Regions from separate parts of the Rhizobium sp. IBUN genome, predicted to be linked through region 2. Evidence: riboswitches for the same ligand, from Rfam matches in the RefSeq annotation. Region 2 holds a riboswitch; the other holds the start of a gene.

Region 1 (11,859 bases), on a different contig from region 2:
CGTTGATCATCAGCCCAACTGTCGATCCGGCCACATGGGCCTGGGTGATGGCAATGCTGCGCAATTGCACCTCCGCGCGCTATGCCATCAACAAAAGCCGAATGGTGCGCATTGCCGAATATAGCCGCGACTGCCTGATTGAACTGCGCGCTGACACCGGCATTCCGTATGACGAGCGAACCCGGGGCACCCTGCAGCTCTTTCGCACGCAAAAGCAGCTGGACTCGATCACAAAGGACATCGAGGTTCTTGCAAAGGACGGCGTGCCGTTCGAGGTGCTCGATCCGGCCCGGTGTGTTGCCGCCGAGCCCGGGCTTTCGCCGGTGAAGCACAAGATCGTCGGCGGATTGCGTCTTCCCAATGATGAGACCGGTGACTGTTTCAAGTTTACCAATGAACTTGCCAAGCGTGCCGAGGCACTGGGCGTCCATTTCGTCTACGGAACCGATGTCCGCAAGCTGCGGATCGACAACAACAGGGTCAGCGCAGTGGAAACATCGCGCGGCGTGTTCGATGGCGATGCGGTCGTGGCCGCGTTCGGCAGCTTCACGCCAAGTCTGCTGAAGCCGCTCGGACTGAAGATCCCGATCTACCCGGTGAAGGGATACTCGATCACGGTTCCGATCATCGACGAAAGCCGCGCACCGGTCTCGACGATCATGGACGAGACCTTCAAGATTGCCATCACCCGCCTTGGCGACCGGATCCGGGTTGGTGGCATGGCCGAAATCTCGCGCTTCAACAAGGACCTGCCGATGTCCCGCAAGGCAACGCTCGTGCATTCCGTCGAGGATCTGTTTGGTGGGGCAGGGGACCAGAGCCAGGCGCAGTTCTGGTGCGGCCTGCGCCCGATGACGCCCGATGGCACGCCGATCATCGGCAAGACCGTCTACGACAACCTTTATCTCAATTCTGGCCACGGCACGCTTGGCTGGACGATGGCATGCGGCTCCGGCCGCGTGCTGACAGATATCATCAACAGGGTAAGACCGCAGATATCGATCGAGGGTCTCGATCTCAGCCGCTACGGCTGAGATGACGAAAGGCAGAATTCGTACGCTATCCTGATAAAATGCCGGCGCCGCGATGGCAGCGCCGGGGTTTCACGATCGGGTGATCAGCGTGCCGCCCAGTTGGCACCACGCCTGAAGATGGTCTTCATCTCAGGCACCGAGAATTCCTTGGCCTGATGGCCGAGCGAGGAATAGAAAACGCGGCCCTTGCCGTATTTGCGTTTCCAGGCGACGGGCATGACGACACCGTCGATCCAGTAGGCGTGATCGCCGGTGAACCTCGTCGTGGCCAGCACCTCATTCGAGGGATCGACGTGCATGTAGTATTGCTCGGACGTGTAGGGGAAGTCGGTAATGCCTTCCATGATCGGGTCGTCAGGGCGAGTGACATTGACGGTGTAGTCGATGATGTTGCCGGGGTGTGCCACCCACTGGCCGCCGATGATGAACTGGTATTCGACGCATTCGCGGAAGCTGTCACCAGCGCCGCCGTGGTAGCCGGCAATGCCGACGCCGCCCTCGATCGCGGCCGCGAGGTTCTTGATCTCTTCCTTTTCGATCTTCGACATCGTCACGATCGGCACGACGAGGCTGAGATCATGGACGGACGGATCGGCAAAAGCCTCGGTCGTGTGCTCGACGTAGACCTTGAACCCGTCCTCCTCCAGCATGTCCTTGATGATTGCGGCGCATTCCTGCGGCTCGTGGCCACTCCATCCGCCCCAGACGATCAGTGCTTCACGCATAGTCTTCCTCCTGATGATTACTTGGCCAGTCGCCCGTCGACGAGCGACTGTGACAGCGGCATGGGCCGCTCCGTTTGAGTGGTGATGGCAACCGTGCGCCCGCTCTCGGAGGCAGCGTGGAAGGCCTCCATGACCTCGAGGACATGCAGAGCCAGGTCGCCGTTGGCACGATGCGGCCGGTTCGAGCGGATGGCATGGGCGAGATCCGCAACACCGATCGAGCGATAATTGCCGTCGCCATAGGGCGCCGTCAGCGGCTGCTGTTCGAAGGCGCCACCTTTCTTCAAAACTTCAACATCGCCTCCGAAGTGATTGGGATCGGGAACGATCAGTGTGCCCTCGGTGCCGTAGATCTCCAGTGGCACATGCTTGTGTCCGGCAACGTCGAAGCTCATTCCGATCTGTACGACCGCACCATTGGCGAACGCCATGAGACCGGCGACATGGGTGGGCACGTGTACCGGGATGTGCTCGCCGTTTCTCGGTTCGCTGGTGATCACGCGCTCCTTTCGTGGCGTGATGGCGAAGCCCGCCACCTGCGCGACCGGTCCGAAAAGGTTGACGAGATCGGTGATGTAGTAAGGGCCCATATCGAGCATCGGTCCGCCGCCGACCTCGTAGTAGAAGGCCGGATTTGGATGCCACCGCTCGTGGCCGGGGCACATGAAAGTTGCTGTGCCGCCGACCGGCTGGCCGATGACACCCTGATCGATGAGGGCACGCGCCGTCTGATGCCCGCCGCCGAGAAATGTGTCGGGAGCTGCACCGATGCGCAGTCCCCTGGCCTTGGCGGCTTCGGCGAGCTTCTTGCCCTCCGCGAAATTGATGCCCAGCGGCTTTTCCGAATAGGCATGCTTGCCGGCCGCAAGCGCCTGCAGGCCGACGGCAACGTGAGCCTTCGGGACCGTCAGATTGACGATGATCTCCACTTTCGGATCAGCAAGAAGCTCATCAATCCGCTTTGCCGGCACGTTGAATTCGCTTGCCTTGGCTTCTGCCAATGCGTGGTTGAGATCGGCCACGCCGCGAACCTCAAGGATGGGGAAGGATGCCATCGCTTTCAGATAGGCGCCGGAGATATTGCCGCACCCGATGATGCCGATACCGACTGTTTCCATGATTTCCTCCCGTTGGATGTCGTGATTTTGCTGCTCAGAGCGCCGGACCAGTGGTGTTCCAGGGTGACTCGTAGAGTTCGTAAAGGGCCACCGCAGCAGCTCCTTGCGCCCAGAAGTCGTCCGTCGAATCGTCGAAGACGAGTTCGGCAACGCCCTTCAGCGATGGCGGAACGGCGAGCGCATAGGCGTTGCGCAGGCTGTCGAGAAATGGCTCACCTAGCGCAAGGCTGGAGCCGACGAGGATGACGCGGGGCGGCGCAAACAAGGTGACGATGTTGGCGATCGCAACGCCAACGGCTTCTCCGGCCCGGATGGCAGCACCAATCAACGTACTGTCCTCGGCCTTGATGAGCGCCTGGGCATGCGTCATGCCGCGTCCAAGCCTGATGGCCTCGGCAAAGCGGCCACTGGCCGGCTGCTCGCCAAGGATTTCGCTTTCGCCAGCCTGGCTCGACAGCCGCACGACCCCGTTGGGTCCCATGCCAAGCACCAGATCGCCGAGATTGTGGCTGAGGCCGCCAGCACCACGAAACAGCTGATTGTCATGAAGCACGCCGAGACCGAGTGTCTGCTCGAGCGAAATCAATACCATGTCTTCCAGATCACGGGCCTTGCCGAACCAGTGATGGGCAAGCGTGATCGCATGCGCATCGCTTTCAACGATGGTCGGGGTATCGAGCCTGGTCGTCATCTCGCTTGCGAAATCGACATTCGTGTCGCGAAAGATCGGGCTGCTACGGATATGGCCGGTTCGGTGCTCGATCACGCCGGGAAGGCCAAGGCAGACGCTGTCTACGTCCTCGAGCGAAAGGCCGGCATCGACGACGCAGCGGCGCACCCCGTCTTCGACGAGGTCTGCGATCACGCCGAACGGCTGGCGGTCGATGCGGATCGGCAGGGTGATTTTCGACAGCACGTCGCCACGGAAATCGGTCACCACGAACACCAGGCGGTTGGCCGCGATCTTCGCCCCGACGACGCGTGCTGCATCGGGATTGAGCTCCAGCATGACGCGGGGTCTTCCGCGCGCCGCCTCGTTGCGAATATCGCCCTCGTGGCGCGGCAGGATCAGACCGTCGTCGAGCAAGGAAGCAGTGATCGCCGAAACGGTCGTGGTCGACAACTGCGTGCGTTCGCTGATCTCGACACGCGATATGGGCCCGTGACGCCGGATCGTGTCCAGCACGTTCAAGCGATTGATCGCGCGCATCAATTCGGGATCTGCGGTCTTCATAAGGTCGGCCAGGCTCTTCAATGTTACCGCGGCGTGCGGCGCTCATATTTTCAACGGTATGCGAATTAAATAGCGCGCCAGCATCCCCGTCTGTCAAGGCAAATCTGCCCGATTTCAACGAGGGGAGTTGACATTCGCCAAAACCTCCCGATGATTTAATCCGCATAAGGGAAAAATTGAAGAGGACGATTTTTGCCCTTGCTGGAGGAGAAAATCATGTTTGACCAAATGAAGGCGAAAGCCTTGCTTCGCAGCCGTTTCATCGCCCGCTCGGCGGCCACGGGACTGGCGCTCCTGATTGCTGCGGGAAGTGCCGCGGCAGACACCACCGTCAAGTGGCTGCACCTTGAGCTCGATCCGAACTATGTCGCGATCTGGCGCAAGATTGCAGACAAATACCAGGCCGAACATCCCGGCGTGAAAATCGAAATGCAGTTCCTGGAAAACGAGGCTTTCAAGGCCAAGCTTCCGACCCTCTTGCAGTCGAGCGATGCGCCGGATTTCTTCTATAGCTGGGGCGGCGGCGTGCTGAAGCAGCAGCTGGCGACCGGAACGCTCATGGACCTGACGTCGGCGATGAACGCAAAGGACGGCGCCTGGGTGAAGAGCTACAACCCGGCCGCGATCAAGGGCCTGTCCTACGACGGCAAGATCGGCGCCGTGCCTTTCAAGATGGGCACCGTCTCCTTCTTCTACAACAAGGCCCTTTTCGCCAAGGCCGGCGTCGATGCCGCCAGCATCAAGTCCTGGGATGACTATCTCAATGCCGTGAAGAAGATCAAGGATGCCGGCATCGTCCCGATTGCGGGCGGCGGTGGCGAGAAATGGCCTCTGCATTTCTACTGGAGCTATCTGGTGATGCGCAACGGTGGCCAGACGGTCTTCGACGCGGCCAAGACCGGTGAAGGGGAAGGTTTCAATGATCCGGCGATCATCAAGGCCGGAGAGCAGCTTGCCGAACTCGGCAAACTGGAGCCGTTCCAGCCGGGCTATCTCGGCGCCACCTGGCCGCAGACGCTCGGCGTCTTCGGCGATGGCAAGGCAGCAATGATCCTGGCGTTTGAAAACACCGCGGCCAACCAGCGCACGAATGCCGGTGACGGCAAGGGGCTCGATCCGGACAATATCGGCCGCTTTGCGTTTCCGGCCGTGACGGGCGGCGCAGGCGCCGTCACCGACACGCTTGGTGGATTGAACGGCTGGGCCGTGACGAAGAAGGCGCCGCCTGAAACGCTCGACTTCCTCGCCTATCTGACGAACGCCGAAAACGAGCGCGAGATGGCCAAGGCCGGCATGCTCATCCCGGTCGCCGTCGGTGCCGAGGACGGTGTGACCAATCCGCTGTTGCATCAGTCTGCCGAACAGTTGGCGCACTCGACCTGGCATCAGAACTTCTTCGATCAGGATCTCGGCCCATCGGTCGGCCGTGTCGTCAACGATGTCTCCGTTGCCATAGTCTCCGGGCAGATGAGCCCTGCCGATGGAGCACAGCAGATCCAGGAAGCCTTCGAGCAGGATCAGCTCTGATCAAGACTATCGCGGCGCGGAGAAGCATCCGCGCCGCCCTCAATCTGAATGAGGAGGATCGGCTTTAATGACCACCATCAGCGCGACGAGCGTCATCCGTCCGCGCCCGACGTTAAGATCGTCGGCGCGCAGCAAGGATCCCAGCCTGGCGCGGCGCCTGCCTGTCCTGCTTCTGTTTCTGCCGCCAGCACTGCTGCTGTTCACGATCTTCGTCATCCTGCCGATGGGCGAGGCGGCCTGGTACAGTCTCTACAAGTGGGATGGCTACGGTCTGCCGACGCAATTTGTCGGCATGCGGAATTTCGAGGTCCTGTTCAAGAACAGCGCCTTCATAACAGCATTGAAAAACAATGCCCTGATCATCGTTGTTTCCATTCTGGTTCAGATTCCGCTCGCGATCTGGCTGGCGATGATGCTGGCGCACCGCATTGCCGGTGTGGTGCTCTTCCGCTTGATCTTCTTTCTACCCTATGTCCTCGCCGAGGTGGCGGCAGGCCTCATCTGGCGCTTCGTCTATGACGGCGACTATGGCTTGTTTGCCTCGGCTGCTCACCTCATTGGCGTCGAGACACCCTATGTGCTGGCAGACAAGGACCTGGCAATCTATGCGGTGCTGGCCGTCGTCGTCTGGAAGTATTTCGGCTTCCACATGATGCTGTTCATCGCCGGGCTGCAGTCGCTCGACAAGAGCGTGCTGGAGGCTGCCGAGATCGATGGCGCCAGCGGCTGGCAGCGGTTCCGCTACATCACGCTGCCGCTTCTCGGTTCGACGGTCCGCCTGTCCATCTTCTTTGCCGTCGTCGGCTCGCTGCAGCTCTTCGACCTCATCATGCCGCTGACCGGTGGCGGGCCGTTCAACGCGACGCAGACCATGGTCACCTTCCTGTTCAACTTCGGCGTCACGCGCATGCAGGTCGGCCTCGGCAGCGCCGTCGGCGTCGTCCTGTTCGTCATCTGCGTGACGCTGGCCTTCGGCTACAAACGGATATTCATGCGCAATGACTGACATGGCCTCATCTGCCCGGACCGCGACCGGCACGAAGATCTATCTCTATGTCTCGCTGACGCTCATCGCGGCGATCGTGCTGGTTCCCCTGATGACGACGGCACTTGGCGGCTTCAAGGACCTCGGCGACCTAAGAACCAACCCCTTCGGGCTACCTGCCGCTTGGCATCCGGAGAACTATACCGACATTCTCTTCGGAGACCGCTACTGGCGACAGATGATGAATTCGCTGATCATCGCCACCTTGACTGTCTGCCTGACGGTCTCGGTTTCCGCCATGGCCGCCTTCACCTTCGCGCATGTAAAGTTCTTCGGTGCCGGCTTCCTTCTCAATTACTTCCTGATCGGCCTGATGTTTCCGGCCGCGACCGCCATCCTTCCCTTGTTCATCCGGATCCGGGACCTGGGCCTGTTGAATTCCTACTGGGGTGTTGTCCTGCCGCAGGTCGCCTTTGGCCTCGGCATGAGCATTCTCTTGTTCAGGAACTATTTTCGCAACCTTCCGGAAGAATTGTTCCAGGCTGCCATCGTCGACGGCTGTGGCTACATCCGGTTTTTCTGGCACATCTCGCTGCCGCTCTCGCGGCCGATCATCGCAACGGTCAGCATCATCTCCTTTGTCGGCAGCTGGAACAGCTACATCCTGCCGCTGATCATGCTGAATTCGGAGACGATGTATCCCTGGCCGCTCGGCATCATGGTTTATCGCGGCGAGTTCGGCACTGCCTGGCAGCTGGTGCTGGCTTTCATCACGCTGACAATCATGCCAACGATCATCGTCTTCTTCCTGGCGCAGAAGCACATCATCGCCGGCTTGACCGCGGGTGCGGTCAAGTCCTGAGGAGGCTTTGCCTCAGCCGAAGACGAGCCCGCCATCGACGATGAGGTTCTGCCCGGTAACGGCGCGTGCCCAGTGGCTTGCGAAAAACAGGACCGCGTCAGCCATTTCCCCGGGCGTCGTCACTTGCCGGAGGGGCGTGCTCGCCGCAATCAGATCGAAGACCGCATCCGGTGTGGCGCTGCTCGCTTCAGTGGCGCGCAGCAAGCCGCCCGAGACCATGTTGACGGTAATGCCTGATGGGCCAAGCTCTGCGGCCGCCGTGCGGGTCAAGGACAGAAGCGCACCCTTGGCAGCCGTGTAGTCATGGTAGGGCACCACCGGGTTCTGGAAGAGATTGGTGCCGATCGTGATGATCCGCCCAAAACCTGCAGTGGCCATGACCGGGCGGGTGGCCTGGATCAGGTTCAACGCCCCCTTCACGGCCGTATCGAGCTGGGATGTCATTTCACCCCAGGTCAATTGATCGAGCTTCGATCGGGCGTCTCCGTTGAAGCTGAAGTCGGTCAAGGCGTTGTGCACGACTGTCGTCGGCGCACCGAGTGTATCCTTGACCTCGGCCACCATGCGCTTGACGGCCTCGCTGTCGCGGACATCCGCCTGGAACGCCCGGGCACGATCACCCAACGACGCGGCAAGCGCCTCGGCCTCGATGCGGCTGTTGCGGTAGTTGATTGCGACCTTCGCGCCTTCGCGGGCAAAGGCAGCAGCGATGGCGGCGCCCAGGCCACGCCCGGCCCCGGTGATGATGATGGTTTGTTCGCTGATCGCCAGTGTCATCTCGAATGTCCCTCTCTCAACGTCCAAAGCTCATGAAAATGCTGAACCGGCCCGTGCCCGGAACCGACAGAAAGCGTATCCGCCTGCGCGACGGCATGGGCGAGGTAGCTTTTCGCCTCCGCCACTGCCTCGGGCAGCGTCGCCCCCTTCGCGAGCTCAGCGGCAAGCGCGCTCGATAGTGTACAGCCGGTGCCATGCGTGTTCGCCGTCGGTATCCGGAGCCCCTCGAACCAGCTCAGTCCCGCGGCTGTCGCCAGGACATCAGGGCTCTCCTGGCTTGGCAGATGACCGCCCTTGACCAGCACCGCCTCCGGGCCAAGAGCACGCAGGCTTTGCGCCTGCTCGGCCATGGCCGCGCGGGTATCGGCCGAAGGTCCATGCAGGAGTGCTGCCGCTTCCGGAAGATTGGGAGTAAGCAGCGTCGCGAGCGGCAGCAGCCGGCGGGTGAGGACGTCGATCGCAGACAGATCGAGGAGGCCAGCCCCGCCCTTGGCGACCATGACCGGATCGAGAACGATCGGAATGCCTTTGTGGGGTTCGATCGCATCGGCGACAGCGTCGGCAATTTCGGCATTGGCAATCATGCCGATCTTGATTGCATCAACGCGGACATCGGCAAACACTGCCTTGATCTGGTCGGCGACGAAGGCAGCCGGAACCAGATGGACCCCGCAAACGCCCTGTGTGTTTTGTGCCGTCAGCGCGGTCAGCACCGCCATGCCGTAGACACCGCGGGCAGAGAATGCCTTCAGGTCCGCCTGGATTCCGGCGCCGCCGGAAGGATCGGATCCGGCAATGGAGAGAACGTTTCGGATCATCGGTGAACCTTTCTGATGTTTTCCGCGATCTCACGAGCCGCCGCCTCAGGGTCACGGGTGCCGCAGATCGCAGAGACGACGGCAAGACCGTCAGCGCCAGCAGCAAAGGCATCCCCGACATGAACCGCCTTCAGCCCGCCGATCGCGACTGCGGGAACGGGGCAGACGCGCACGAGGCGTGCAAGGCCAGCGAAACCGGTCGGCTCCTTGTGATCCGCCTTCGTCGATGTCGCAAAGACCGGGCCGATACCCGCGTAGTCGACGATTGCCGGATCGACCCGCGCGGCCAGTGCCTCGGTCTCAACGGAGAGGCCAAGGATCATATCGTCTCCAATCCGCGCGCGGGCAGTTGGCGCATCCAAGTCCTCTTGCCCGATGTGCAGACCGTCAGCACCAATTGCGACGGCAGCCTCGACGTCATCGTTGACGATGAGCAAGGCACCGGTGCCAGACAAAGCCGCCTTGAGCGCCCGACCTGTTTCGATCATCAGGGGTGTATCGGCATGCTTGTCGCGCAGCTGGACAACGGTCGCTCCGCCAGCAACAGCCGCCCGCGCGGTCTCCACCATGCCGAAGCCGGCACAAAGACCGGGATCGAGGACGAGATAGAGTGAAAGGTCGATGTTTCTCATGCGGAACGCACCCTCGCATGGTGATCGAGAAGCGCGGCGTCAAGCGCTGCAAGCGCATCGAGAAACGCCGGAGAAAACGAACCCGGGCCATCAGCCCTGCTGGCTGCCATCTCGCCGGCAACAGCAAAGGTCGCAAGCGCTGCAACCGTTGCCTCGAACGGCGCGGCAGGCCGGATCGCCGTGAATGCTCCGACGAGGCAGGTCAGTGCGCAGCCGAGTGCGGTCACCTGAGGCATCAAGGCAGACCCGCCTTCAATCCAGGCAGCTCGTTCACCGTCGGTGACGAAATCAACCACGCCGGTTACCGCGACCGTCGCACCGTGTGTCCTCGCAATCAGCCGGGCTGATTCCTCGGCCTGTTCGACCCCGTCACGACTGTCCACCCCCTGGCCCCGGCTTTCGCCACCGGCAAGGGCGATAATCTCGGAGGCGTTGCCGCGAATGACCGTCGGACCGAGTTCCAGCAGCCGATCAACGGCCGCCCGGCGGAAGCCGGTGGCATAATGGGCAACCGGATCGAGAACCCATGGCTTGCCGGACTGGCTGGCGGCGAGGGCTGCCGCCTCCATGCCGCGCAACCAGGATGACGACAGTGTGCCGATGTTGATTGTCAGTGCGCCTGCGATCGCCGCAAACTCGCCAGCCTCTTCTTCCGCATGCACCATGGCGGGAGACGCGCCGGCGGCCAGAAGCACATTGGCTGCGATATTCATGGCAACGAAGTTGGTGATGCAGTGAACAAGCGGCGGTTGCGCGCGCAACTCGCTGAGCAGTATTCCCGGTAAGGTCTGATCTTGCATGGTGCGCCTTTCGATCGGGGAGAAAGGCGCGGGGACTGACGCAGGAGGCGAAACGTCCCGAGCGACTCCCTCCGCCGGCATTATCCGGTTCAGGTTCAAAGGGTCCTTCTCAGCCCCTTGGGAGGGCGCCCCTGTCTCTCACTGCCTTCTTCTCGCAGAGAAGCGCGCGCCTGTCATCCATAAAATGGACATCGCCGGGTGAGCCCGGCGATGCCGGGAAATGCCCTGGAGGAGGCGAGCGGCGTCCACCTCGACATCATCGGGCTCCGGCTCCGGCACGGAAATGAGGTCTGATCGATACGCCGGGCCATTGGATCCGCTCCCAGCTGCTGGTCAAGCGAACTCCCGTGCGCAGGTCCAGGGTCGCGCCTGTGACAAGCTGGACAGATGATATGTCGGGGCCTAGTCTTCTGAAATGTTGGGATGTCGTCTTCTTCTCTTCGGTTTGATCTTGCTGTTCGGATGGACGGCAGGCGCGCAGCAGATGCCCTGTCCCTTTGAATATCCAGACACGCCGGTCAACCGGTCTCGCGGGGTGGTCGGCTGCTCGCTGCAGTGCGATCAGAAGCTGACTTGTCCCGGCCAGCAGGCGATCGAGCCACAAAAGCACCCTTCGGCGAAGGCTCCCGGCAATGCGGTCAATGAGAGTGGAACTTGTCCGGAGGGGAAAAACTGGGATTCGAGAAGGAAAACTTGCGTCGCGTGCGCCGCGGGCGCGTCGTGGGATGCCAAGCGCTCGACCTGTTCCTGTGGGACCGGCCGGTTCGTTGATCCGAAGACGAAGCGTTGCGTCAGTTGTCCCGAAAATTGGGGTTGGGAAAAAGGGAGGTGCCTGTGCACTCGCAGTTTGAAATCCACCTTGGCGGGAAAGTCCTGCTCGCCGAAGCAGCCGGTCTGCAGGACCGACAGCGTTTGGGATGCCGAAAACAAGCATTGTGTGGCAGTGAAGCTGCGGAAGCCGAAGGCGTAGCTCGAGATGGGTAGACGGCTTCAGACCCGAATTGAGCTTGTCGTGGATCGTTCGTCGTGGCCCTAGGGCATGGAGCGCGAATTGCACGTAACATTCGCGTCGTTTCTGTGAGAGTACTTCACCAAAGCCCGGCCACCGTAAGGTGCTTGCGTTTCAATGAGGGAACCGGAACGTGATTGCTGCCCGTACTGTTCGGACACTTGCACCTTTGCTCGTCGCGGCAGTTCTTGCCAGCTGCGGTCATCCAAGCGGAGTCATGGCCCCTGTTGCGCTATCGGCGGCAACGCAGAATACCTCAAAGGTCAGCATGCTGGTCGCAACCACGCGCGAACCTTCCGGCGACCCGGCGACGCTCTTCACCGGCGAACGCAGCCCAA
Region 2 (11,859 bases):
GCCTTCGGCGAGCGCTCGGCGACCGTCTATGCGCTCGACAACGTCAACCTCGACATCATGGAAGGCGAAACCCTCTCGCTTGTCGGCGAATCCGGCTGCGGCAAGTCGACGACCGGCTTCACTATCCTCAACCTCTACAAGGCGACATCAGGCAAGGTCGTCTACAAGGGCCAGGATCTCGCGACCCTTGATGAAAAACAGATGCGGCCCTTCCGCCGCGACCTGCAGATCGTCTTTCAGGATCCTTATTCGACGCTCAACCCGCGCATGACGATCGGTGAGGCAGTCGGCGAACCGATCCTCTTCCACAAGCTCTGCACCAAAGCGGAGCTCAAGGACAAGATCGCCACCCTGCTGACCGACGTCGGCCTGCCGACGCGCTTTGCGCAGCGCTATCCGCATGAGCTGTCCGGCGGCCAGCGACAGCGCGTCGTCATCGCTCGCGCACTTGCCTGCCAGCCTAAATTCATCGTCTGCGACGAAGCGATCTCGGCGCTCGACGTCTCGATACAGGCGCAGATTATTAATCTCCTGCTCGATCTGCAGGAGAAGTATGGCCTGACTTACCTCTTCATCGCCCACGACCTGGCTGTTGTCCGACATATCAGTACCCGCGTCGGCGTCATGTATCTCGGCCGCCTGGCGGAACTTGCGACGCGCGAGGAGCTGTTCGAGAACCCGCTGCACCCTTACACCAAGGCACTGCTGTCAGCCGTTCCGGAAACCGATCCGGAGCTGGAGCGCACGCGCAAGCGCCAGATCCTGCAGGGCGACGTGCCGAGCCCGCTCAACCCACCGAGCGGCTGCCGCTTCCACTCGCGCTGCCCGATCGCCATGGACGTGTGCAGCAAGGTCGTGCCGGAATGGAAAGAAGCCAAGCCTGGCCATCTCGTCGCCTGCCACGCTGTCAACTCAGGACAGACTGAATGACGCTGAAGGTCGCGATCATCGCTGACGATTTGACCGGCGCGCTCGACACGGGAACCCCCTTTGTCGACGCCGGACTTTCCGTCGCTGTCGCGATCGACGTCGGGGCCATATCGGAAACGCTTGCGACCGGTAGCGAGGTCGTGGTGGTCAACACGGCTTCGAGAGCTCTCCCGGAGGAGGAAGCGGCAGGAAGGGTCAGCGCTGCGGCGAAGGCCCTTCTTGCCGCCTCGCCTCAAATCGTTCTGAAAAAGATCGACTCCCGGCTTAAGGGGAACGTTGCAGCGGAAAGCGCAGCTTTGGCTGCCTCCTTCGGTCACGAGGCAATCGTGGTGGCACCAGCCATTCCCGATCAAGAGCGTTTGACCCGCAACGGTCACGTCGTCGGTCGTGGTGTCGATCGGCCGCTGCCGATTGCCGAGCTTTTTGACGCAAGTGACACCGAGGTGCTGGTCCGCGATGCCGAAACGGACGGCGATCTCGACCAAGTGGTTGAGGCACACGACTGGACGAACGCCCTTGCCGTCGGCGCCCGCGGTATCGGAGCCGCACTTGCCCGCAAGATCGGGCAGCCGAACAGGACAAGCAAAGCGTTTGCCGCATCGAGCCGGACCGTCTTCGCCTTCGGCTCCCGCGACCCGATCACAACAGCACAAATGGCCAGGCTGGAAGGCACCGAATGCCTCGCCGCAACCATTGATGCCCCCATGGGAGCAGTGCCTCCCGAAGCGCGATTTGGCTTGCCGATTCTCCTTCGCTGCACCGGCGAAATCACCAGCGAGGCTGCGACAGTTGCCGACCGCTTCGCGAAAGGCGTAAAATCGGCCATAGAGATGACGCGCCCGGACATGCTGATGGTCGGCGGGGGCGATACGGCGCTCGCGGTTTTCCGCGCGCTCGGCATTCGGGTCCTGAGGCCGCAGGGCGAAATCGAGGCGGGTATTCCGTGGTTCGACGTCGTAACGGCAGACGGCCTGCTTTTCCGTTGCGCGGTGAAGTCCGGGGGCTTCGGTAATTCTGATAGTTTGGTAAGACTGATTGCACAGAATCAGGCGGCATAGGACATGCCGACGGGGAGAGTGAAGGTGGACGAAGGTAGCGGTGTATCGGCGAAAGCCCAGACGGCCTCGGCGGCCAAGCCGGAGCGCGGCAAGGCTGTCAAGCTGGTCGATCGCGTCTTCGACCAATTGCAGGAGCGTATCCGCTCGGGAAACTATCCGCCGGATTCGCGGCTTCCCGGTGAGCATGAGCTTGCATCGATGCTCGGCGTCTCGCGTCCGATCGTGCGCGACGCCTTGGCGCGGTTGCGCGATCAAGGTATCGTCTATGCCCGTCAGGGAGCCGGCACCTTCGTCAGCGCCCACGGTTCGCCGACGACGCAGCTCTCCTATTCTCCGGTGAAGACGATCGCCGACATCCAGCGCTGCTACGAGTTTCGCCTGACGATCGAGCCTGCCGCCGCCTACTTTGCTGCCAAGCGCCGTGACGAGGCGGCGATCCAGAAGATCGCGGCAGCACTCGCCGATCTGCGCGAGGCGACCAGTCACCAGCTTCATCGCACCGACGCCGACTTCACCTTCCATCGGGCCGTCACCGAAGCCGCCAACAACCACTACTACACGGCCTCGATCGACGCCCTGAAGGCTCACATCGCTGTCGGCATGCACCTTCACGGCCTATCGCTCCTTGGTCCGCGTCAGGGCCTCGAGCAGGTCTACGAGGAGCACAACAAGATCTACCTCGCCATCGTCGAAGGACGTGCGGAAGACGCGCGGGCTTTGATGAAGGCGCATCTTGAGGGTTCGCAGAGCCGCCTCTTCGAGGGCCGCGTTCTGGACCTTTCCATGTAGTTACGGCAGTCGGCTTGACAGCTTTGCTGCTCTGGCTCTAACCTTTTCGCATTCACCAGGGGGGTCCCGGCAAGGGGCTGAGATACTGCTATCGTGCGCAGTGACCCGTTGAACCTGATCCAGTTCATACTGGCGTAGGGACGGTGCAAGCGCTCGAAGGCATTGGATTCACGCGCGGAATCCGTGCCGGCGTCTTTTCATCATTCCGGCTGAGGACTGGGTCTCCAAACTTGAAACTTGGAGCCTCAAACCATGAATATTGCCGCAAAGACCATCACCCCGACCGTCACAACAGGGCCCCTACCGGCCTCTCGGAAAATCTACATCCCTGGGGACATTCACCCCGATGTCCGCGTGCCGATGCGCGAAATCAGCGTCCACCCGACATCGGGCGAGCCACCGGTCACGGTCTATGATTCCTCCGGCATCTATACGGTCGAAGGCGCTGACATCAGCATCGAGCAGGGGCTTCCGGAACTGCGCCGCAGCTGGGTACTCGCGCGCGGCGACGTCGAAGCCTATCGGGGTCGCCAGATGCGCCCCGAGGATAACGGCTTTGCCAGCGGCGAGCGGCTGACGCCGGAATTTCCCGCCAAGCGCCAACCGCTCCGCGCCAGGGACGGCAAGGCCGTGACCCAGCTCGCCTATGCGCGCGCCGGTATCATCACGCCCGAGATGGAGTTCATCGCCATCCGCGAAAATCTCGGCCGCAAGGCTAAGGCCGAGGCAATTGTGCGCGACGGTGAGAGCTTCGGCGCCCATATTCCCGATCACGTCACCCCGGAATTCGTCCGACAGGAAGTCGCCGCCGGCCGCGCCATCATCCCCGCCAACATCAACCACCCGGAAGCCGAGCCGATGATCATCGGCCGGAACTTCCTGGTGAAGATCAACGCCAATATCGGCAACTCCGCCGTCACCTCCTCGATGGCCGAAGAGGTCGAGAAAATGGTCTGGGCCGCGCGCTGGGGCGCCGACACCGTGATGGATCTCTCCACCGGCCGCAACATCCACAACATCCGCGAATGGATCATCCGCAACTCGCCGCTGCCGATCGGCACCGTGCCGCTCTATCAGGCGCTGGAGAAGGTCGAAGGTATCGCCGAGAACCTGACCTGGGAGGTCTATCGCGATACACTCATCGAGCAGGCGGAGCAGGGCGTCGACTATTTCACGATCCATGCCGGCGTGCGGCTTCACTACATCCCACTTACGGTCAACCGCGTCACCGGCATCGTTTCACGCGGCGGCTCTATCATGGCCAAGTGGTGTCTTCATCACCATCGCGAAAGCTTCCTTTACGAGCATTTCGAGGAGATCTGCGACATCTGCCGCGCCTATGACGTCTCCTTCTCGCTCGGCGACGGCCTGCGTCCGGGTTCGATTGCCGACGCCAACGACGCCGCACAATTCGCCGAGCTGGAGACCCTCGGCGAACTGACGAAGATCGCCTGGGCCAAGGACTGCCAAGTCATGATCGAGGGCCCAGGCCATGTCCCGATGCACAAGATCAAGGAAAACATGGACAAGCAGCTCGCCGTCTGCGGCGAGGCGCCTTTCTACACGCTGGGACCACTGACGACAGATATCGCCCCGGGCTATGACCACATCACTTCGGGCATCGGTGCTGCGATGATTGGCTGGTTCGGTACGGCGATGCTTTGCTACGTCACCCCGAAGGAGCATCTGGGTCTCCCCGACCGCAACGACGTGAAGACCGGCGTCATCACCTACAAGATCGCCGCCCACGCTGCCGATCTCGCCAAGGGTCACCCGGCAGCTCAATCTCGCGATGATGCGCTGTCGCGCGCCCGCTTCGAATTCCGATGGGAGGATCAATTCAACCTGTCGCTCGATCCGGAGACGGCCCGCAGCTTCCACGACGAGACGCTGCCGAAGGAAGCGCACAAGGTGGCGCACTTCTGCTCCATGTGTGGCCCGAAGTTCTGCTCGATGCGGATTTCGCACGACATCCGCGCTGAAGCGCAGAAAGAAGGGCTCGACGCCATGGCGGCGAAATACCGCGAGGGTGGCGATCTCTATATGCCGATCGATATCATCCAAGAGTCGCGTGACTGAGATGCATGTCCTCGTCAAAGGGGCCGGCGTTGCCGGCCTCACGGTCGCGCACGAACTCACTCTTCGCAGTGCTGACGTCACCGTTATGGATCCGAATCCAGATTTCGGCCAGGCAGCCTCATGGCTCGCGGGCGGCATGCTGGCACCGTGGTGTGAGCGTGAAGGCGCGGACGAAGCCGTCTTGCTGCGTGGCCGCGGTGCCATCGATCGGTGGGACATGATGCTGCCCGGCGAGGTACACCGAAACGGCACGCTGGTCGTTGCCCCCGCGCGCGACCAGGGTGAACTCGATCGCTTTGCCAGCCGCACCAGCGGCCATGAATGGCTGGGCGAGGAGCAGATCGGCCCATTGGAGCCGGCTCTCGCAGGCCGCTTCAGGCGGGCCCTGTTCTTCCCGCTGGAAGGACATCTCGATCCGAGACGAGTGCTGGGTCTGCTGCGAGAAAAGCTCGCCGCCCGGGGCGTAGCATTCATCGGCCAAGTGGCCGAGACCACCGGCTACGACGACATCGTCGATTGCACGGGCGCAGCACGCATCGGGCAAACGAGCGGGCTTCGCGGCGTGCGCGGCGAAATGCTCTATCTACACACGCCCGAGGTCTGCCTCGCCAGACCCGTTCGCCTGCTGCATCCGCGCTTCCCCGTTTATATCGTTCCGCGTGGAAATGGCCTGTTCATGGTGGGTGCCACCATGATCGAGACCGAGTTCGCCGGTCCCATCTCGGCGCGTTCGATGATGGAACTGCTGAACGCCGCCTACGCTGTGCATCCCGCCTTTGCGGACGCTACCGTTATCGAAACCGGCGCGGGCATCCGGCCGGCATTCGCCGACAATTTTCCACGCGTAACCCGCGAGGCCGAGGCGGTCGTGCTCAACGGCCTCTATCGCCACGGCTTCCTGCTGGCGCCTACCATGGCGCAGGAAGCTGTGGACCTTGTCTTCTCCAGAACCGAACCAGGAGGAAATTGCTGATGAAACTGATCGTCAACGGCGAGCATCACGACCTCGCTGCGCCAACCTTGTCCGAACTGCTGACGCTGATGGAATACGAAGGCGACTGGCTGGCGACCGCCGTCAACGGCGAAATCGTCCACCGTGAGGACCGCGCCGACCACGCGCTCAACGACAACGACCGGATCGAAATCCTGTCGCCGATGCAGGGAGGCTGACCATGCTGACGCTCTACGACACCGTAGTCTCCTCCCGCCTGCTTCTCGGCACCGCACGGTATCCTTCACCCGCGATCCTCGCGGCGGCCGTCAAGCGATCGGGAACCGAGATCGTCACCGTCTCGCTCCGCCGCGAGACCGCCGGCGGACGGAGCGGCGGTGCCTTCTTCGAGATGATACGGGCACTCGGCGTTCGGGTTCTGCCGAACACGGCTGGCTGCCATGGCGTCTCCGAGGCCGTGCTGACAGCCAAGATGGCGCGCGAGCTTTTCGGCACCAATTGGATCAAGCTGGAGGTGATCGGCAATCACGATACGCTTCAGCCTGATGTTTTCGGCTTGGTGGAAGCCGCCCGCATTCTTTCCGCCGACGGCTTTGAGGTCTTTCCCTACACGACCGACGACCTCGTGGTGGCCGAGAAGCTGCAGGAAGCGGGTTGCCGGGTATTGATGCCATGGTGCGCCCCGATCGGGAGTGCCGCGGGACCGCTCAACCTCTCGGCGTTGCGTTCGATGCGCGCACATTTCCCAGACATTCCGCTCATTATCGATGCCGGGATCGGGCGGCCATCACATGCGGCGACCGTCATGGAGCTCGGCTTCGATGCCGTCCTCCTGAACACCGCTGTTGCCGGCGCCGGCGACCCCGTGGCCATGGCGGGCGCGTTTGCCAGGGCGATAGAGTCCGGCCGCGAGGCTTTCGGTGCGGGCATGCTCGAACCGCGTGATGTCGCGGTTCCCTCGACACCCATCATCGGAAAGGCCGTATTTGCATGAAGCTCGATCCCTTCTATCTCATCGTCGATAGCACCGAATGGATCGCACGGCTGGTGCCGCTCGGCGTCAAGCTCGTGCAGCTCAGGATCAAGGATAAAGAGACGGCCGAGCTGCACACCGAAATCCGAACCGCGAAAGCAATTTGCGCTAAGCATGGCTGTCAGCTCATCGTCAACGACTACTGGCAGCTTGCCATCGAAGAAGGATGTGATTTCGTCCACCTCGGTCAGGAAGATCTGGAAGCGGCCGATCTCGGCGCCATTCGTGCCGCCGGCCTGAAGCTCGGGCTGTCCACCCACGACGATGCGGAACTTGAGACGGCGCTGGCGGCAAAGCCGGACTATATCGCGCTCGGTCCGATCTATCCGACCATTCTCAAGCAGATGAAATGGTCGCCGCAAGGACCGGAACGCCTGCGCCTATGGAAGTCGCGCGTCGGTGACCTGCCGCTCGTCGCCATCGGCGGGTTGAACGTCGATCGGATCGAGGGCGTTTTTTCTCAGGGCGCCGACAGCGCTGCCGTCGTGACCGATATTACCCTGAACCCCGATCCGGAGACACGAACGCGGCAGTGGCTTGCTGCCACCGCACATTGGCGCAGTGTGGAAATGCCATTGGGTCGGTAGCAGAATAGAACGGTCGATGGGTCGTTCGGTCGCAACACCTTCAAAAATGATTGATTTGCGGATCGTGCTTCACCATGTTGAACCGGGGACTGGACAACAAGTTGGGCTTGGCACGTATGTTACAACGGACCGAGGAAACGGATGCCGCGCTGATCGACAGGCTTCAGCAAGGCGCATTCAATTATTTTCCGAAACACTACAATCCGGAAAACGGGCTGGTCGCGGACACGTCGATAGCGGGCGTTCCCTGCAGCATCGCCGCCGTCGGCTTTTCCCTGTCGTCCTATCCCGTCGCAGTCGAGCGCGGCTGGATGCAGCGTTCCGACGCGATCGAATACACGCTGAAGACGCTCTGCTTCTTTGCCAACGGCCACCAAGGTCGTGAGCGGCACGCGATCGGCTATCGCGGCTTCTTCTATCACTTCCTGCACATGGACACCGGCCACCGCGCCTGGAACAGCGAGTTGTCGACGATCGACACCACGCTTCTCGTCGCAGGCATGTTGACCGCCGCGGCCTATTTCGACCGCAACACCGAAGACGAGACGGAGATCCGCAGGCTCGCGAGTTTGGTCTACGAGAGAATCGACTGGCACTGGGCGCTGAACAAGGGCCAGACCATCTGCATGGGCTGGAAGCCGGGCAGCGGCTTCCAGCGTTGGCGCTGGCAGGGCTACGACGAAGCGATCCTGCTTTATACGCTGGCCCTCGCTTCCCCGACACATCCGATCCCGGCGTCGAGCTACGATGCCTTTACCGCGAGCTATTCGTGGATGCTGTTCGGCGACCAACCTTACGTCTATGCCGGCCCGCTCTTCATTCACTTCTTTTCGCATGCCTGGATCGATTTCCGTGGAATCCAGGACAAGGCGATGGCCGACCGCAACTGGGATTATTTCCGCAACACGCAGATATCGATCGCCGTACAGCGGGACTACGCCGAGCGCAATCCCGGCCACTTCGTCGGCTACAACAAGGACATCTGGGGACTGTCCGCCTCGGATGGCCCGCCTCCGACCCGCAACATGCGCGGCGGTCGCCACCCGCGCGTGCTCGGCTATGCCGCGCGTGGCGCACCGCTCGGGCCGGATGATGGCACAATCGCACCGTGGGCAGCGCTTGCATCGCTCCCATATGACCGCCAGGCCTCGCTCGATGGCCTTCGCGCCCTGATGTCCACCTATCCGAACCTGCTCTACGAGGATCGCTTCCCCGGTGGATTCAACCCGACCGTCAAGACCAAGCGACCTGAAGGTTGGGTCGACGATCGCTGCGTCGGCATCGACCAGGGCCTACTGGTCATGACGATCGAGAATGACCGCTCCGACCTCATCTGGGGTCTGATGCGGCGCTCACCGGTCATCCGACGCGGTCTCGAACTGGCGGGATTTAGCGGTGGCTGGTTGTCGGAAGGCGAGAGTTCCGAACGGAAGATCGCCTGATCAGCGACTTCCGAGAACATGCGCCTTGCCGGCGATGTCGAGGCGGACATGATCTCCGCGCTCGGGAAGCGCCACGCTTGACGTCTTGATCATGATCGGCGGAAGGGCAACGCCTTCAAGCGACACGGCGACGGTGCAGGTCGCCCCGCCGAATTCCACTTCGACGACCCGTCCACGATAGGTCTGCGCGCTTTCATCGGGAACGACCCTGATCTGTTCGGGCCGCAGCATGATCTCGACCTTGCCTTTATGGCCGCCGTCGACGGCGACACGGCCGAGCGCACAATCGGCAAAGCCGTCGCGAACGATGGCTGGAAGCATCACCGCGTCTCCGAGAAACAGAGCTGTCTCCCGATCGAGGGGCTGCAGGTAAACCGATTGCGGCGACCCGGCCTGGATCAACTTGCCTTCCCGCAGGACGGCAACCTGATCCGCAAAGGAGAGAGCCTCCGCCTGATCATGCGTAACGAGGATCGCGGTGATGCCTGCGGACTGAAGAACGCGGGCCACCGCCTTACGCATATTCTCGCGCAGACCGGTATCGAGCGCCGAAAACGGTTCATCGAGCAACATCAGACGCGGCTTGCGGCCGAGCGCGCGGGCAAGTGCCACACGCTGCTGTTGGCCGCCGGAAAGCTGGTGCGGCCGGCGGGTGAGCATGTTGCGGTCAAGCTCGACCATATCGAGCAGGTCGATAATGCGTCGTTCGCGATCGGGCGCGCCGCGCTCGAAGCCAAAACCGATATTGTCGGCAACGCTCAGATGCGGAAACAGCGCCCCGTCCTGCGACACGATCCCGATGCCTCGCTTGTGCGCAGGCACCGCTACCGGACCATCGGCCAGAAGCTCGCCGTCAAGCGTCACACGGCCTTCGTCGGGCTGCTCGAAGCCGGCGATGATGCGCAGCAGCGTCGTCTTGCCCGACCCTGACGGCCCGACAACGGCGGTGCGGCTTCCGGCGGCGACATCGAGTGAAATGTCCTGCAATGCCTGGACATGCCCATAGCGCTTGCTGATGCGATCGATCGTAAGCAGCGTCATTGTCCGGCAGTCCGTTTCGATTGGGCATAGAGAAGAAGGGTGAGGGGCAGCGATAGCACGACCATCATGAATGCGTAAGGCGCCGCCGCCACGTAGTCGATCTCGCTGGTCAGCGACCAGAACTTCGTCGCAAGAGTCTCCACCCCGTTTGGCGCCAGCATCAATGTCGCGGTGAGCTCGTTGGTAATGCCGAGACCGACGAGCGCAACGCTGGCGGCCGCGCCCGGCGCGGCCAGCCGCATGGTGATCTGTCGCACGGCCTGGGCAGGTGTCCGGCCAAGACCCATTGCAGCACGCTCGAGCTCCACGGGCGCTTGGGCGATGCTGGCGCGCAGGCCCACCATGGCGCGCGGCAGGAACAGCAGGATGTAGGCAGCAACGAGGGTCGCGAAGGTCTGGTACAGGGGCAGAACAAGCCGGACGGTAATCGTCACCAGCGCGAGCGCGACGACAACGCCCGGCAGCGAGCCGACATAGTAGTGGCAGGCCTCGAGCAGGCGCTGCAGACGCCCTGGCGCTCGGACCGAAAGCCAGGCCATCGGCGCGGCGGCAATCGTGGCAAGCACGCCGCCGGCGATGGCAAGAATAATGGTTTGCACAAACGCATTGCCGACCGTGTCGACGCGCCAGACCTCGAGGCCGCCGAGATAGAGCCACCGCACCAGCGTCACCAAGGGAACACCGAGCGTCAAAGCCGCCAGACCCACCTGCAGTATGATCGCAGGCACTATGAACCCGCCGAGCCGGCGGCGATCCGCGGGCCGCGCAGAACCGGATCCAACGCGGGCATACCGCTCATTGCCGCGCAACAGGATTTCAAGACCTAGCAGAAGCAGGCAGCAAGCGACAAGAACGCCACCCAGCATGTTGGCGGCGGGGCTGTTATAGGCGGATTGGAACTGGTCGACGATCGCTGTTGCGAAAGTGTCGAAACGGATCATCACGAAGAGGCCGTACTCCGACAGCAGGTGCAGCCCGATCAGCAGCGAACCGCCGCAGATGGCGAAGCGCAACTGCGGCAGGATGGTGCGGAAGAACAAGCGCCACGGTCCGAGGCCAAGGGAAGAGGCCGCGTCCTCGATGGCTGGATCCAGCCGGCGCAAGGCAGCGGCAACCGGCAGATAGAGAAACGGAAAGTACGCCAGTACGGAAACGAAGACACCGCTCTGCAGCCCACGCATGCCGGGAACGACGCTGATCCAGGCGTAGCTATGGACAAAGGCCGGCACCGCCAGCGGCGCAACCGCCAACCACGACCAAAGCCGGGCGAAGGGGATGTCCGTCCGTTCGACCAGCCAGGCCAGCGTTACGGCAAGGGCGATCGACAGCGGAATGGTAAAGGCTTCCAGCAGCACCGTATTGACAAGCAGTTCGCCAACGCGCGCACGAAACACCAATTCCTTGACGGTCTGCCAGCCGACATCAAAGGTTATCCAGCCGATGAAACCAAGCGGAACCAGGCTGAACAGCGCCACGACGGAAGCAAAGAGGATGACGGAAGCGTGGGGCAAACGCGCCCGCAGCCGATCTATTCCCGCCACCGGCCGCACCATCGGCCTTTCATGACCGGGAACAAGCAATCTGTTGTCCTGCAGCAAGGCCTGCCGCCTTTATACGCTGAAAAAGGAAGGCAACCGCCTATGAAAGGCGGTTGCCGATTTCGTCATGCCCTACGTTTTTCTTGAGCCAAAAGCAACAGTTTTAGCCCCCGGGCCCGTGACAGAAAGACTTAGATGATGCCGGCGGCCGTCATCAGTTCCGTCACCTTCTTGCTGTTCAAGTTGGCTGCATCGACCTTCGGTGCATCGAGATCAGCCAGCGGAACGAGCTTCTCATTCGATGCTGCATCCTTGCCGACCGCATATTCGTAGGACGTGCCGTTCTTGAGGATGTCCTGGCCCGGCTTGCCGGTGACGAATTTGAGGAAGGCCTGAGCCTCCTTGGCATG

Evidence for each region. A riboswitch is a leader RNA that binds a small molecule or an ion and turns the genes downstream of it on or off. The one in region 2 is predicted to bind thiamine pyrophosphate.
Region 1: it holds a riboswitch for thiamine pyrophosphate, as region 2 does, so the genes downstream of both, thiM (hydroxyethylthiazole kinase) here and thiC (phosphomethylpyrimidine synthase ThiC) in region 2, are expected to answer to the same signal.

The regions. Positions count from the first base shown of each region.
Region 1 is NZ_AZNV01000028.1:69,639-81,497, forward strand. Features, by position in the region: gene RHIBUN_RS0122825 (D-amino acid dehydrogenase) at 1-1,034, shown strand, start outside; gene RHIBUN_RS0122830 (ThuA domain-containing protein) at 1,118-1,759, opposite strand; gene RHIBUN_RS0122835 (Gfo/Idh/MocA family oxidoreductase) at 1,777-2,877, opposite strand; gene RHIBUN_RS0122840 (ROK family transcriptional regulator) at 2,912-4,111, opposite strand; gene RHIBUN_RS0122845 (extracellular solute-binding protein) at 4,328-5,638, shown strand; gene RHIBUN_RS0122850 (sugar ABC transporter permease) at 5,706-6,644, shown strand; gene RHIBUN_RS0122855 (carbohydrate ABC transporter permease) at 6,637-7,485, shown strand; gene RHIBUN_RS0122860 (3-oxoacyl-ACP reductase) at 7,498-8,262, opposite strand; gene thiD (bifunctional hydroxymethylpyrimidine kinase/phosphomethylpyrimidine kinase) at 8,259-9,080, opposite strand; gene thiE (thiamine phosphate synthase) at 9,077-9,712, opposite strand; gene thiM (hydroxyethylthiazole kinase) at 9,709-10,512, opposite strand; TPP riboswitch at 10,562-10,655, opposite strand; partial or broken gene RHIBUN_RS0122885 (alpha/beta hydrolase) at 11,739-11,859, shown strand, end outside.
Region 2 is NZ_AZNV01000001.1:290,758-302,616, reverse strand. Features, by position in the region: gene RHIBUN_RS0101350 (oligopeptide/dipeptide ABC transporter ATP-binding protein) at 1-930, shown strand, start outside; gene RHIBUN_RS0101345 (four-carbon acid sugar kinase family protein) at 927-1,988, shown strand; gene RHIBUN_RS0101340 (FadR/GntR family transcriptional regulator) at 2,007-2,777, shown strand; TPP riboswitch at 2,825-2,936, shown strand; gene thiC (phosphomethylpyrimidine synthase ThiC) at 3,030-4,856, shown strand; gene thiO (glycine oxidase ThiO) at 4,858-5,829, shown strand; gene thiS (sulfur carrier protein ThiS) at 5,829-6,026, shown strand; gene RHIBUN_RS0101320 (thiazole synthase) at 6,029-6,802, shown strand; gene RHIBUN_RS0101315 (thiamine phosphate synthase) at 6,799-7,428, shown strand; gene RHIBUN_RS0101310 (glucoamylase family protein) at 7,545-8,870, shown strand; gene RHIBUN_RS0101305 (ABC transporter ATP-binding protein) at 8,871-9,911, opposite strand; partial or broken gene RHIBUN_RS0101300 (iron ABC transporter permease) at 9,908-11,525, opposite strand; gene RHIBUN_RS0101295 (iron ABC transporter substrate-binding protein) at 11,641-11,859, opposite strand, start outside.